4 regions of the Lysinibacillus sp. EB106-09-02-XG168 genome follow, and region 2 is predicted to be linked to each of the others. Evidence: a T-box and tRNA genes for the amino acid it is inferred to sense, from the RefSeq annotation. Region 2 holds a T-box; the other regions hold tRNA genes.
What was found. A T-box is a leader RNA that pairs with one kind of tRNA and senses whether it is charged. The one in region 2 lies ahead of AC3WSO_RS17845 (valine--tRNA ligase), so its partner is inferred to be a tRNA-Val.
Positions count from the first base shown of each region.

Region 1: it encodes a tRNA-Val, which carries the amino acid that the T-box ahead of AC3WSO_RS17845 (valine--tRNA ligase) is inferred to sense. The anticodon was not compared.
Region 3: it encodes a tRNA-Val, which carries the amino acid that the T-box ahead of AC3WSO_RS17845 (valine--tRNA ligase) is inferred to sense. The anticodon was not compared.
Region 4: it encodes a tRNA-Val, which carries the amino acid that the T-box ahead of AC3WSO_RS17845 (valine--tRNA ligase) is inferred to sense. The anticodon was not compared.

Region 1 covers NZ_JBYTDN010000003.1:3,833,339-3,836,563, forward strand. The annotation lists tRNA gene AC3WSO_RS19445 (tRNA-Glu) at 153-224, opposite strand; tRNA gene AC3WSO_RS19450 (tRNA-Ser) at 227-317, opposite strand; tRNA gene AC3WSO_RS19455 (tRNA-Asn) at 327-403, opposite strand; tRNA gene AC3WSO_RS19460 (tRNA-Ile) at 408-484, opposite strand; tRNA gene AC3WSO_RS19465 (tRNA-Gly) at 491-564, opposite strand; tRNA gene AC3WSO_RS19470 (tRNA-Phe) at 568-643, opposite strand; tRNA gene AC3WSO_RS19475 (tRNA-Asp) at 659-734, opposite strand; tRNA gene AC3WSO_RS19480 (tRNA-Met) at 738-812, opposite strand; tRNA gene AC3WSO_RS19485 (tRNA-Ser) at 863-955, opposite strand; tRNA gene AC3WSO_RS19490 (tRNA-Ile) at 971-1,047, opposite strand; tRNA gene AC3WSO_RS19495 (tRNA-Met) at 1,054-1,127, opposite strand; tRNA gene AC3WSO_RS19500 (tRNA-Ala) at 1,154-1,229, opposite strand; tRNA gene AC3WSO_RS19505 (tRNA-Pro) at 1,236-1,312, opposite strand; tRNA gene AC3WSO_RS19510 (tRNA-Arg) at 1,326-1,402, opposite strand; tRNA gene AC3WSO_RS19515 (tRNA-Leu) at 1,416-1,504, opposite strand; tRNA gene AC3WSO_RS19520 (tRNA-Gly) at 1,510-1,584, opposite strand; tRNA gene AC3WSO_RS19525 (tRNA-Leu) at 1,631-1,715, opposite strand; tRNA gene AC3WSO_RS19530 (tRNA-Lys) at 1,737-1,812, opposite strand; tRNA gene AC3WSO_RS19535 (tRNA-Thr) at 1,819-1,894, opposite strand; tRNA gene AC3WSO_RS19540 (tRNA-Val) at 1,898-1,973, opposite strand; rRNA gene rrf (5S ribosomal RNA) at 1,984-2,099, opposite strand; rRNA gene AC3WSO_RS19550 (23S ribosomal RNA) at 2,217-3,225, opposite strand, start outside.
Region 2 covers NZ_JBYTDN010000003.1:3,487,574-3,490,798, reverse strand. The annotation lists gene AC3WSO_RS17860 (SRPBCC family protein) at 1-315, shown strand, start outside; gene AC3WSO_RS17855 (valyl-tRNA synthetase) at 591-1,361, shown strand; gene AC3WSO_RS17850 (YszA family small membrane protein) at 1,338-1,532, opposite strand; T-box leader at 1,637-1,912, shown strand; gene AC3WSO_RS17845 (valine--tRNA ligase) at 2,037-3,225, shown strand, end outside.
Region 3 covers NZ_JBYTDN010000003.1:3,826,900-3,830,124, forward strand. The annotation lists tRNA gene AC3WSO_RS19365 (tRNA-Ile) at 8-84, opposite strand; tRNA gene AC3WSO_RS19370 (tRNA-Met) at 91-164, opposite strand; tRNA gene AC3WSO_RS19375 (tRNA-Ala) at 191-266, opposite strand; tRNA gene AC3WSO_RS19380 (tRNA-Pro) at 273-349, opposite strand; tRNA gene AC3WSO_RS19385 (tRNA-Arg) at 363-439, opposite strand; tRNA gene AC3WSO_RS19390 (tRNA-Leu) at 453-541, opposite strand; tRNA gene AC3WSO_RS19395 (tRNA-Gly) at 547-621, opposite strand; tRNA gene AC3WSO_RS19400 (tRNA-Leu) at 668-752, opposite strand; tRNA gene AC3WSO_RS19405 (tRNA-Lys) at 774-849, opposite strand; tRNA gene AC3WSO_RS19410 (tRNA-Thr) at 856-931, opposite strand; tRNA gene AC3WSO_RS19415 (tRNA-Val) at 935-1,010, opposite strand; rRNA gene rrf (5S ribosomal RNA) at 1,021-1,136, opposite strand; gene AC3WSO_RS19425 (cysteine desulfurase family protein) at 1,736-2,806, opposite strand; gene nadB (L-aspartate oxidase) at 2,907-3,225, shown strand, end outside.
Region 4 covers NZ_JBYTDN010000003.1:4,140,521-4,143,745, reverse strand. The annotation lists rRNA gene AC3WSO_RS21070 (23S ribosomal RNA) at 1-1,055, shown strand, start outside; rRNA gene rrf (5S ribosomal RNA) at 1,172-1,287, shown strand; tRNA gene AC3WSO_RS21060 (tRNA-Asn) at 1,304-1,380, shown strand; tRNA gene AC3WSO_RS21055 (tRNA-Ser) at 1,386-1,477, shown strand; tRNA gene AC3WSO_RS21050 (tRNA-Glu) at 1,508-1,582, shown strand; tRNA gene AC3WSO_RS21045 (tRNA-Val) at 1,597-1,672, shown strand; tRNA gene AC3WSO_RS21040 (tRNA-Met) at 1,698-1,772, shown strand; tRNA gene AC3WSO_RS21035 (tRNA-Asp) at 1,777-1,852, shown strand; tRNA gene AC3WSO_RS21030 (tRNA-Phe) at 1,867-1,942, shown strand; tRNA gene AC3WSO_RS21025 (tRNA-Thr) at 1,952-2,027, shown strand; tRNA gene AC3WSO_RS21020 (tRNA-Tyr) at 2,037-2,120, shown strand; tRNA gene AC3WSO_RS21015 (tRNA-Trp) at 2,130-2,203, shown strand; tRNA gene AC3WSO_RS21010 (tRNA-His) at 2,220-2,295, shown strand; tRNA gene AC3WSO_RS21005 (tRNA-His) at 2,328-2,403, shown strand; tRNA gene AC3WSO_RS21000 (tRNA-Gln) at 2,421-2,495, shown strand; tRNA gene AC3WSO_RS20995 (tRNA-Gly) at 2,502-2,576, shown strand; tRNA gene AC3WSO_RS20990 (tRNA-Cys) at 2,585-2,658, shown strand; tRNA gene AC3WSO_RS20985 (tRNA-Leu) at 2,706-2,786, shown strand.

The DNA of each region.
Region 1 (3,225 bases), 350 kb from region 2:
ATAGTTACTTAAGTTTTCTAATGAGAATATGTAGTAATGTTCAAATACATTTCAACTAATCATAATCGTGTAAGACAATTAGTAGAATCTTAAAAACTATATTTATACAAAAAAATGCAGTAGATGTAAGTTACATCTACTGCATTTCAGTATGACCCGTACGGGATTCGAACCCGTGTTACCGCCGTGAAAGGGCGGTGTCTTAACCACTTGACCAACGGGCCAATGGCGGAGAAGGAGGGATTTGAACCCTCGCGCCGGTTACCCGACCTACACCCTTAGCAGGGGCGCCTCTTCAGCCTCTTGAGTACTTCCCCACAAAAAAATGGCTCCGAAGGCAGGACTCGAACCTGCGACAACCTGATTAACAGTCAGGTGCTACTACCAACTGAGCTACTTCGGAATAATGGTGGGCCTAAATGGACTCGAACCATCGACCTCACGCTTATCAGGCGTGCGCTCTAACCAGCTGAGCTATAGGCCCTTAGATTGGAGCGGGTGATGAGAATCGAACTCACGACATCAGCTTGGAAGGCTGAGGTTTTACCATTAAACTACACCCGCATATGGTGGGTCAGGACGGAATCGAACCGCCGACACTTAGAGCTTCAATCTAATGCTCTACCAACTGAGCTACTGACCCATATTTTTAAAAAAATGGCGGTCCCGACCGGGATCGAACCGGCGATCTCCTGCGTGACAGGCAGGCATGTTAACCGCTACACCACGGGACCATTTGGTTGCGGGGGCCGGATTTGAACCAACGACCTTCGGGTTATGAGCCCGACGAGCTACCACTGCTCCACCCCGCGTTAATAAAATATTCTTTTCGAGTTTTTTAAGCGCCATTTATAAAATAAACTGGAGGAGGTAGAGGGATTCGAACCCCCGCGCGGTGTTACCCGCCTGTCGGTTTTCAAGACCGATCCCTTCAGCCAGACTTGGGTATACCTCCGTAACAATATATAAATGGTGGACCTTGCAGGACTCGAACCTGCGACCGGACGGTTATGAGCCGTCTGCTCTAACCAACTGAGCTAAAGGTCCTTAAGATGGCGGCAGAGGGGATCGAACCCCCGACCTTACGGGTATGAACCGTACGCTCTAGCCAGCTGAGCTACGCCGCCAGGATCTTTATACTGGTTATCTTTTATGGTGGAGCCTAGCGGGATCGAACCGCTGACCTCCTGCGTGCAAGGCAGGCGCTCTCCCAGCTGAGCTAAGGCCCCATAAAATGGTCGGAATGACAGGATTCGAACCTACGACCCCTTGGTCCCAAACCAAGTGCTCTACCAAGCTGAGCTACATTCCGATAAATATTAATTTGGCGCGCCCGACAGGAGTCGAACCCATAACCTTCTGATCCGTAGTCAGACGCTCTATCCAATTGAGCTACGGGCGCTAATTATAAAAAATGGTGCCGAGGGCCGGAATCGAACCGGCACGGTAGTCACCTACCGCAGGATTTTAAGTCCTGTGCGTCTGCCAGTTCCGCCACCCCGGCACATTTGGAGCGGAAGACGAGGTTCGAACTCGCGACCCCCACCTTGGCAAGGTGGTGTTCTACCACTGAACTACTTCCGCATGTGCATAAGATTTATTTATCCTGGCAATTATTAAATTTAAAATATGGTGCGGGTGAAGGGAGTCGAACCCCCACGCCTTGCGGCGCTAGATCCTAAGTCTAGTGCGTCTGCCAATTCCGCCACACCCGCATATTTTGTTGGCAATTTAAATGGTGAGCCATGAAGGACTCGAACCTTCGACCCTCTGATTAAAAGTCAGATGCTCTACCAACTGAGCTAATGGCTCAAACTATGGTGCCGGCGATAGGAGTCGAACCCACGACCTACTGATTACAAGTCAGTTGCTCTACCAACTGAGCTACACCGGCAAATGGTGGAGGATGACGGGCTCGAACCGCCGACCCCCTGCTTGTAAGGCAGGTGCTCTCCCAGCTGAGCTAATCCTCCTGGGTATTATGCCTAGCGACGTCCTACTCTCACAGGGGGAAGCCCCCAACTACCATCGGCGCTAAAGAGCTTAACTTCCGTGTTCGGTATGGGAACGGGTGTGACCTCTTTGCCATCATCACTAGACTATTTTCAAAGACAAGATTTATTATAACACATTTCGTTATAATTGCAAGCTTTTTTTAAAAAACTTTCTTGTTCTTTCAAAACTGGATAAACGGTGCATTGAATGTTTCAAACATGTTGGTTAAGTCCTCGATCGATTAGTATTCGTCAGCTCCATGTGTCACCACACTTCCACCTCGAACCTATCTACCTCATCGTCTTTGAGGGATCTTACTTACTTGCGTAATGGGAAATCTCATCTTGAGGGGGGCTTCATGCTTAGATGCTTTCAGCACTTATCCCGTCCACACATAGCTACCCAGCGATGCCTTTGGCAAGACAACTGGTACACCAGCGGTGTGTCCATCCCGGTCCTCTCGTACTAAGGACAGCTCCTCTCAAATTTCCTACGCCCACGACGGATAGGGACCGAACTGTCTCACGACGTTCTGAACCCAGCTCGCGTACCGCTTTAATGGGCGAACAGCCCAACCCTTGGGACCGACTACAGCCCCAGGATGCGATGAGCCGACATCGAGGTGCCAAACCTCCCCGTCGATGTGGACTCTTGGGGGAGATAAGCCTGTTATCCCCGGGGTAGCTTTTATCCGTTGAGCGATGGCCCTTCCATGCGGAACCACCGGATCACTAAGCCCGTCTTTCGACCCTGCTCGACTTGTAGGTCTCGCAGTCAAGCTCCCTTGTGCCTTTACACTCTACGAATGATTTCCAACCATTCTGAGGGAACCTTTGGGCGCCTCCGTTACCTTTTAGGAGGCGACCGCCCCAGTCAAACTGTCCGCCTGACACTGTCTCCTGCCCCGCTAAGGGGCATGGGTTAGAATTTCAATACAACCAGGGTAGTATCCCACCGACGCCTCCTTCGAAGCTGGCGCTCCGAGATCTCTGGCTCCTACCTATCCTGTACAAGTTGTACCAAAATTCAATATCAGGCTACAGTAAAGCTCCACGGGGTCTTTCCGTCCTGTCGCGGGTAACCTGCATCTTCACAGGTACTATAATTTCACCGAGTCTCTCGTTGAGACAGTGCCCAGATCGTTACGCCTTTCGTGCGGGTCGGAACTTACCCGACAAGGAATTTCGCTACCTTAGGACCGTTATAGTTACGGCCGCCGTTTACTGGGGC
Region 2 (3,225 bases):
TCAACATGGACGTTTAAAGGTAATGTTGGTGTTCTGAAAAAAACAGTACAAGTAGAGATTACTATTTTAGAATGGACAGCGCCTTCTAAAGTAACATTCGAATTAAAAGGAATTTCTGATAACTTTTCAGGAAACGGTTATTTCCTAGCAGAAAGTATTGATGCAGAAAATACAAAAATGACAGGCTTCTTGGAAGTAACAGCAGGAGGATTAGCTGGTCCTGTTTTAAATCCAATCTTTAAGCCAATCGTACCAAAAGCAACACAAATGTTAACAGACCGTGTAGCAAATAAAATTAAATTGGTGAATGTATAATAACCGATTGCACCACAAGTAAAAGGCATGCTAGAAAACTTTTTCTAGCATGCCTTTTTTCTGTTACGGCAGGCGCTTTCTTAGAGGCGTCCGATGTGCCGCTTCCTTTGGGCACTATACAAAATCCGAACGCATTGTCTCTTTGCGCGAGATCAAAGAGACAGCTCCATAATATACACCAAGACGAAATTGATTAATCATCCTATAGCATACTATCCTTCGAAGCTTCATATGATGCAAGAGGAGGGATTATTATCGAACACAAAACTTGGAATATGAGTGAAACTTTTTGTTTTCCTGGTTATGGCTGCCCAACAGAAATAGCAGCTGTACAAATTAAGCCACGGTGGCAGACAACGCAGCTAGAAGATTCTCTACGATTAATGGGTATTTATCATATCACAGCACATGTTCGCTTTGATTTTCAAGACATGCAAGCTTACATGGGTGATGATGAATTAGTACAAATCGATACGCTAGATATTCAAGGAGATACTGGTTATTTTGAGTATGCAGTTCCTTTAAATGTAGATTTACCAAAGGATGCAACTATTGAAGATTTAATGGTAAAGGATATTCGACCTGTTCTGACGAATCAGATGTGTCAACTTGAGTGGACGGTTACAAGTGTTTTTAATGAGCCTGAGCTTGCGTTAGAAAAAGCGCACGTTTTTGAAAAACAGTCTGTCAATGCCTCAGCTCAAATTGAGAACGGGGACCTTGCAAAAGAAACGGCACAAGTAAAACAACCTACAACTGCAGTAGCTTCGAATCAAGAAGAAAAAACCATAGCTGCAGTAGCTTCAGCACAAGAGGAAAAATCAAAGACTGTTTCATTTGCAGTTCAAAAGGAAAAGTCTGAAGCAATAGTTGCTTCAGACAAAAAAGAAAAGCCTGCATCAAAAATAATGTTGAGGGAGTCCTCAAGTAATATTGTAGTCCGTGAATCTAGTTCCTGGCATGAAGTGCCATCGATGATCTGGGATTTAACCGAAGACTATACACCGCTAAAGGTTCGTGTTTCAAATGATTTCATTCAAAAGTAAATAGCATATAAGTAAAAGGAGCAATAAGATGATGAAATCCCCAGATGTTGGAATGATGATGACACGTATAAACTGAAAAGCACAAATTGGAACAATTATCGTTTTGCAATAAAAACGAAATTGTCGTAGCCATGGTGGTAAAAGCCAAGGATTATACTTACGTCGTCGCATTTGAATTTTCACTTCCTTTTCTAGTAGTGCTTCCTAAAAAATGACTAAATCACTTGAAAAATTGCACGATTTTGGGGTACAATGTGAAAAAGTTGAATATAAATGCAAATGCTATGACAGGGAAGAGTAAATTATTTGTACATTTTAAGAGAGGAAACGGTAGCTGAAAAGTTTCTATTTGTACCTAGTTGAATGTAGCCCTCGAGCAGCTTTAGTGAACTAACAGTAGTTAAAGCCGGTTAAACACCGTTACCGAATTGAGAGCCAGTAGTAAAGGCTTAAGCAAGTAGTACATTTTTCTGATGAAACGTATGATAGCTTAACTCGCCTCTGCTGGAATTAAAGGTGGTACCGCGAACTTAAACTCCTTCGTCCTTTTTGACGTTAGGAGTTTTTTTATTTTTATTAATCTTTTTGTAAATGTCCTTTTACATGAGACATAAAAACAGAATGATTGGTACTATCTCACCCAAAAAAATTATTAAGTTAACAGGAGGAGTCAAAATGACAGAAAACATTTCAATGCCAACAAAATATGATCCACAGTCCATTGAAGCAGGTCGTTATGAATGGTGGTTACAAGGGAAATTTTTTGAGGCGCAGCCTACAAGTGAAAAGGAGCCTTATTCTATCGTTATTCCACCACCGAATGTAACAGGTAGACTACACCTTGGCCATGCTTGGGATACAACATTACAAGATATTTTAATTCGTATGAAGCGTATGCAAGGTTATGATGCACTTTGGTTACCAGGAATGGACCATGCAGGTATTGCGACACAAGCAAAAGTAGAAGCTAAATTACGAGAAGAAAATATTACACGTTATGATTTAGGTCGTGAAAAATTCCTCGAAAAAACATGGGAATGGAAAGAAGAATATGCTGGGCATATTCGTGATCAATGGGCGAAGCTTGGTCTTGGATTAGATTACTCTCGCGAGCGTTTCACACTTGATGAAGGTCTTTCTGATGCAGTTAAAACTGTTTTCGTTCAATTATATGAAAAAGGCCTAATCTATCGTGGCGAACGCATTATTAACTGGGACCCAGCTGCAAAAACAGCATTATCAGATATTGAAGTTATCTATAAAGATATTCAAGGTGCATTCTATCATATGAAATATCCATTAGCTGATGGATCAGGATATGTGGAAGTAGCAACTACACGTCCCGAAACAATGCTAGGTGACTCTGGGGTAGCTGTTCACCCGAATGATGAGCGCTATCAACACTTAATCGGTAAAACAGTTATTTTACCAATCGTAGGTCGTGAAATTCCAATCGTAGCAGATGACTACGTAGATTTGGAATTCGGTACTGGGGTTGTAAAAATGACACCAGCACACGATCCTAATGACTTTGAGGTTGGTAACCGCCACAACTTAGAACGCATTCTTGTTATGAATGAAGATGGTACTATGAACGAGCTTGCTGGCAAGTATAACGGTATGGATCGTTTTGAATGTCGTAAGCAAATCGTAGCTGATTTACAAGAAGCTGGTGTGCTTATTCGTATTGAAGAGCATACACATTCTGTAGGGCACTCTGAGCGTTCTGGTGCTGTTGTAGAGCCATATCTTTCTGCACAATGGTTCGTAAAAATGCAACCACTTGCTGATGCTTCACTTACTCTTCAAAAAGATGAAGAAGGGCAAGTAAACTTTGTACCATCTCGTTTTGAAAACACATATT
Region 3 (3,225 bases), 340 kb from region 2:
ATATAAATGGTGGACCTTGCAGGACTCGAACCTGCGACCGGACGGTTATGAGCCGTCTGCTCTAACCAACTGAGCTAAAGGTCCTTAAGATGGCGGCAGAGGGGATCGAACCCCCGACCTTACGGGTATGAACCGTACGCTCTAGCCAGCTGAGCTACGCCGCCAGGATCTTTATACTGGTTATCTTTTATGGTGGAGCCTAGCGGGATCGAACCGCTGACCTCCTGCGTGCAAGGCAGGCGCTCTCCCAGCTGAGCTAAGGCCCCATAAAATGGTCGGAATGACAGGATTCGAACCTACGACCCCTTGGTCCCAAACCAAGTGCTCTACCAAGCTGAGCTACATTCCGATAAATATTAATTTGGCGCGCCCGACAGGAGTCGAACCCATAACCTTCTGATCCGTAGTCAGACGCTCTATCCAATTGAGCTACGGGCGCTAATTATAAAAAATGGTGCCGAGGGCCGGAATCGAACCGGCACGGTAGTCACCTACCGCAGGATTTTAAGTCCTGTGCGTCTGCCAGTTCCGCCACCCCGGCACATTTGGAGCGGAAGACGAGGTTCGAACTCGCGACCCCCACCTTGGCAAGGTGGTGTTCTACCACTGAACTACTTCCGCATGTGCATAAGATTTATTTATCCTGGCAATTATTAAATTTAAAATATGGTGCGGGTGAAGGGAGTCGAACCCCCACGCCTTGCGGCGCTAGATCCTAAGTCTAGTGCGTCTGCCAATTCCGCCACACCCGCATATTTTGTTGGCAATTTAAATGGTGAGCCATGAAGGACTCGAACCTTCGACCCTCTGATTAAAAGTCAGATGCTCTACCAACTGAGCTAATGGCTCAAACTATGGTGCCGGCGATAGGAGTCGAACCCACGACCTACTGATTACAAGTCAGTTGCTCTACCAACTGAGCTACACCGGCAAATGGTGGAGGATGACGGGCTCGAACCGCCGACCCCCTGCTTGTAAGGCAGGTGCTCTCCCAGCTGAGCTAATCCTCCTGGGTATTATGCCTAGCGACGTCCTACTCTCACAGGGGGAAGCCCCCAACTACCATCGGCGCTAAAGAGCTTAACTTCCGTGTTCGGTATGGGAACGGGTGTGACCTCTTTGCCATCATCACTAGACTATTAAGTTTTCGATATACGTCGTATCTTTTCGTCAGCCTCTGTCGCTCAGTCAGTCATGTACTTAAGTACGTCCTTCCCTATCTTCATCGCTTCCTCGAACTACTCGTATGTTGAAACCTTTATGTATTTCGTTTTGAAGTTTATTACCTGTCCTTCAAGACAAGAATTATTGTATAACGTTTTCTAGCATTATGCAATGCTTTTTTATAAAAAAAAGAAATTATTACTTTTTAGAGATATTTTTCGTTTCGTACGAGAAATTATCACTCTGCTATTTATTATAGCAATTGTTTAATTAAAAGAAAACTATTAATTTACTAGATGAGAATTAATCAACTATTTATATTCATTTTATAAATAAAAGGTACTAATTTTCGCTACAAGCTACTTCTTCCCCCAAAATCAATGCTTTACGACAGGAGTACTTGAGTAGCCCTTCGCTCCAATAAGTCACCGAAATAAGTATATACGAACAAAAATATCCAACAAAGATTATTCTTCTTAACATGTACGTAAATTATCATTTCAAAATTATTTAATTTATCCTCAATATTATTTATTGAACCTTTCATTTACTATATTTCACATGACAAACATTAAAGGCTTGAAAGTGCCCTTTGTAATCGATTAATTTCCTCAAATGTCGTTGCTGGACCAAAGGATATTCTAAAAAATTGGCGAGCCGCTTCCATAGAATAACCCATTGATAAAATCGCTTTTGTACCAGATTCACTATGAATATCACAGGCACTTCCTGTAGAAATACATATCCCCGCTTCATTTAATTTTAACAAAACGTATTGCCCTTCTACTCTTTTCATCAATACACCACAAATATTGGGCAATTGATCCTTACACTCAATGATCTGACACGTCTCTAGTAAATTCTCCTTAAAGTATTGACGTAATGCAGCATAATGCTGACGCTCATATTGATAATCTTCAATCGCCGTAGCAAAAGCGACAATAGCTGGGGTATCTAGTGTTCCTCCCCTTAGCCCGCGCTCATGTGTGACACCTGGTGCTAATGCAGGAACACGGAGCTCAGGATTCATATATATGGCACCACACCCTTTTGGCCCACCTATTTTATGCGCTGACACAGTAATAGCATCTACTTGCTGTTTTAACGAGAGTTTACAAAAGGATTGTACACAATCGACGTGTATAAGCACATTTGATTGTTTGGCCATTTCGGCAATTTCTTCTAGAGGTTGAATAGAACCTATCTCTGAATTTACATGTTGAATAGTGATTAAAGCCGTATCTTCTTGAATTGCTTTTCGTAGTTGCTCTACATGAATACAACCGTCTTGCTGTAAGGGTAACTTCGTAACCGTAAAACCCATTTTTTCAAGTGTATTTAAAGCCGCATGTACCGATGTGTGTTCAGCTTGGGATGATATAATGTGCTTCCCTTTATTTGAAGCTAAAGCTAATGACAAAATCGCAATTAAATTGCCCTCCGTTCCACTTCCCGTAAAAATGACACCATCACTGTTTACTCCAAGTGACCTTGCTACAACAGCTCTTGCTTGTTCAACAAAGTAATGTGCTTGCCCTCCTAGGTCATGTAAACTTGCACTATTTCCATAATACTGCTTTGCTACCTCGCAGTATGCTTTAAGAGCTTTTGGCGTCATTGGAGCGGTTGCAGCGTAATCCATATAAATCATCTTATTCTTCCTTTCTAATTCATTCGGTCTTGTTTTCTTTTTTATTTTATGCAAAGATAAGTGTCAAGACAACTGTAAAGAAGGTAAATGTATGGATGTAAAGACAGATGTACTTATTATTGGTAGCGGTATTGCCGCACTTCAAACTGCTCGGCTTCTCGAAGAACATTTTCAAGTACAGCTAGTAACAAAGTGTTCAGTTAAAATGAGTAGTTCTTATCGTGCTCAAGGCGGTATTGCTGCCGTTACAAGTCAAGAAGATCATCCAAAACTTCACATTGCTGATACGTTGACTGCTGGTGAATATCATCATGAAAGAAGGAATGTTGAAGTACTAATAGAAAACGGCACAGAAATTATGCGTAATTTATTAAATGAGGGCTTCCCGGTTGATCGACAAGTTGACGGGT
Region 4 (3,225 bases), 650 kb from region 2:
GGAAGGTTAAGAGGAGTGGTTAGCGCAAGCGAAGCTGCGAATTGAAGCCCCAGTAAACGGCGGCCGTAACTATAACGGTCCTAAGGTAGCGAAATTCCTTGTCGGGTAAGTTCCGACCCGCACGAAAGGCGTAACGATCTGGGCACTGTCTCAACGAGAGACTCGGTGAAATTATAGTACCTGTGAAGATGCAGGTTACCCGCGACAGGACGGAAAGACCCCGTGGAGCTTTACTGTAGCCTGATATTGAATTTTGGTACAACTTGTACAGGATAGGTAGGAGCCAGAGATCTCGGAGCGCCAGCTTCGAAGGAGGCGTCGGTGGGATACTACCCTGGTTGTATTGAAATTCTAACCCATGCCCCTTAGCGGGGCAGGAGACAGTGTCAGGCGGACAGTTTGACTGGGGCGGTCGCCTCCTAAAAGGTAACGGAGGCGCCCAAAGGTTCCCTCAGAATGGTTGGAAATCATTCGTAGAGTGTAAAGGCACAAGGGAGCTTGACTGCGAGACCTACAAGTCGAGCAGGGTCGAAAGACGGGCTTAGTGATCCGGTGGTTCCGCATGGAAGGGCCATCGCTCAACGGATAAAAGCTACCCCGGGGATAACAGGCTTATCTCCCCCAAGAGTCCACATCGACGGGGAGGTTTGGCACCTCGATGTCGGCTCATCGCATCCTGGGGCTGTAGTCGGTCCCAAGGGTTGGGCTGTTCGCCCATTAAAGCGGTACGCGAGCTGGGTTCAGAACGTCGTGAGACAGTTCGGTCCCTATCCGTCGTGGGCGTAGGAAATTTGAGAGGAGCTGTCCTTAGTACGAGAGGACCGGGATGGACACACCGCTGGTGTACCAGTTGTCTTGCCAAAGGCATCGCTGGGTAGCTATGTGTGGACGGGATAAGTGCTGAAAGCATCTAAGCATGAAGCCCCCCTCAAGATGAGATTTCCCATTACGCAAGTAAGTAAGATCCCTCAAAGACGATGAGGTAGATAGGTTCGAGGTGGAAGTGTGGTGACACATGGAGCTGACGAATACTAATCGATCGAGGACTTAACCAAAATGTTTGAAACATTCAATGCACCGTTTATCCAGTTTTGAAAGAATAAAAACTATTAAAAATATACTTGTAACTTCAACAAAGATATGTTATAATAAGTATTGTCTTTCAAAATAGTCTAGTGATGATGGCAAAGAGGTCACACCCGTTCCCATACCGAACACGGAAGTTAAGCTCTTTAGCGCCGATGGTAGTTGGGGGCTTCCCCCTGTGAGAGTAGGACGTCGCTAGGCTATATGATAAAATTATTCCGAAGTAGCTCAGTTGGTAGTAGCACCTGACTGTTAATCAGGTTGTCGCAGGTTCGAGTCCTGCCTTCGGAGCCATTCTTGGAGAGTTGTCCGAGTGGCCGAAGGAGCACGATTGGAAATCGTGTAGGCGGTTAACACTGTCTCAAGGGTTCAAATCCCTTACTCTCCGCCAGCACTTTAAGGATTTTCCATTCCAAACGATGGCCCCTTGGTCAAGTGGTTAAGACACCGCCCTTTCACGGCGGTAACACGGGTTCGAATCCCGTAGGGGTCACCATTTAATACCCAGATGGAGGATTAGCTCAGCTGGGAGAGCATCTGCCTTACAAGCAGAGGGTCGGCGGTTCGAGCCCGTCATCCTCCACCATTATTTAAATAAATCACCTTATTATCGCGGGGTGGAGCAGTGGTAGCTCGTCGGGCTCATAACCCGAAGGTCGTTGGTTCAAATCCGGCCCCCGCAACCAAAATGGTCCCGTGGTGTAGCGGTTAACATGCCTGCCTGTCACGCAGGAGATCGCCGGTTCGATCCCGGTCGGGACCGCCATTTTTTAAAAATATGGGTCAGTAGCTCAGTTGGTAGAGCATTAGATTGAAGCTCTAAGTGTCGGCGGTTCGATTCCGTCCTGACCCACCATATTTTTTTGCCGGTGTAGCTCAGTTGGTAGAGCAACTGACTTGTAATCAGTAGGTCGTGGGTTCGACTCCTATCGCCGGCACCATGTATTCCCGGAGGGGTAGCGAAGTGGCTAAACGCGGCGGACTGTAAATCCGCTCCTTAGGGTTCGGCGGTTCGAATCCGTCCCCCTCCACCAGTTTTTTATAGGGGCATAGTTTAACGGTAGAATAGAGGTCTCCAAAACCTTTGATGTGGGTTCGATTCCTACTGCCCCTGCCAATTAATTAATTTCATGGCGGTTGTGGCGAAGTGGTTAACGCACCTGATTGTGGTTCAGGCATTCGTGGGTTCGATTCCCATCAGTCGCCCCATTTAATTTAAAATAATAAAATATAATAATATGGCGGTTGTGGCGAAGTGGTTAACGCACCTGATTGTGGTTCAGGCATTCGTGGGTTCGATTCCCATCAGTCGCCCCATTTATATATTTAACTTTTGGGATATAGCCAAGCGGTAAGGCAACGGATTTTGATTCCGTCACGCCCTGGTTCGAATCCAGGTATCCCAGCCATTTATTGCGGAAGTAGTTCAGTGGTAGAACACCACCTTGCCAAGGTGGGGGTCGCGAGTTCGAACCTCGTCTTCCGCTCCAATTATTAAGGCGGCATAGCCAAGTGGTAAGGCACAGGTCTGCAACACCTTTATCACCGGTTCAAATCCGGTTGCCGCCTCCATAATTTATTACTCAATCGGTTTATCCGATTTTTTTTATCTCCATTGTGCCGGTGTGGCGGAATTGGCAGACGCGCACGACTCAAAATCGTGTTCCTTTGGAGTGTCGGTTCGACCCCGACCACCGGTATCTTTAGTTTAATTTACGTTACGATAAAAAAGTTAAGAAAGCTCATAAACCTTGATATGATAGGGTTTATGAGCTTTTTGCATTTCCTGAGAATAAGATAGAAAACGATAAGAATTGATTTTGTTTTACACAAATTTTACACATAATCAGATTTGTTTTACAGTAGTAATCCAAAGTGATGCACCAGCAGCACGAACGTTTTTGTAACAGCAGTAACAATAATAGAAGCTATTAAGTTAAACAGGAGTTTAACAAGGAGAAGGGAAATAAATATTGAGATAATAGGTGCTGTGGTAACAGGAACACCGAAAGCTGGGGAGTTATTTAATAAGAAAAGATAATAAGAAAAGATAATAAGAAAAGATAATAAGAAAAAAATAGATAAAAAGCAAAGTGGATTATTTAAATAGCAGGAATGTTTACTTTAGCTGAGCAGTAT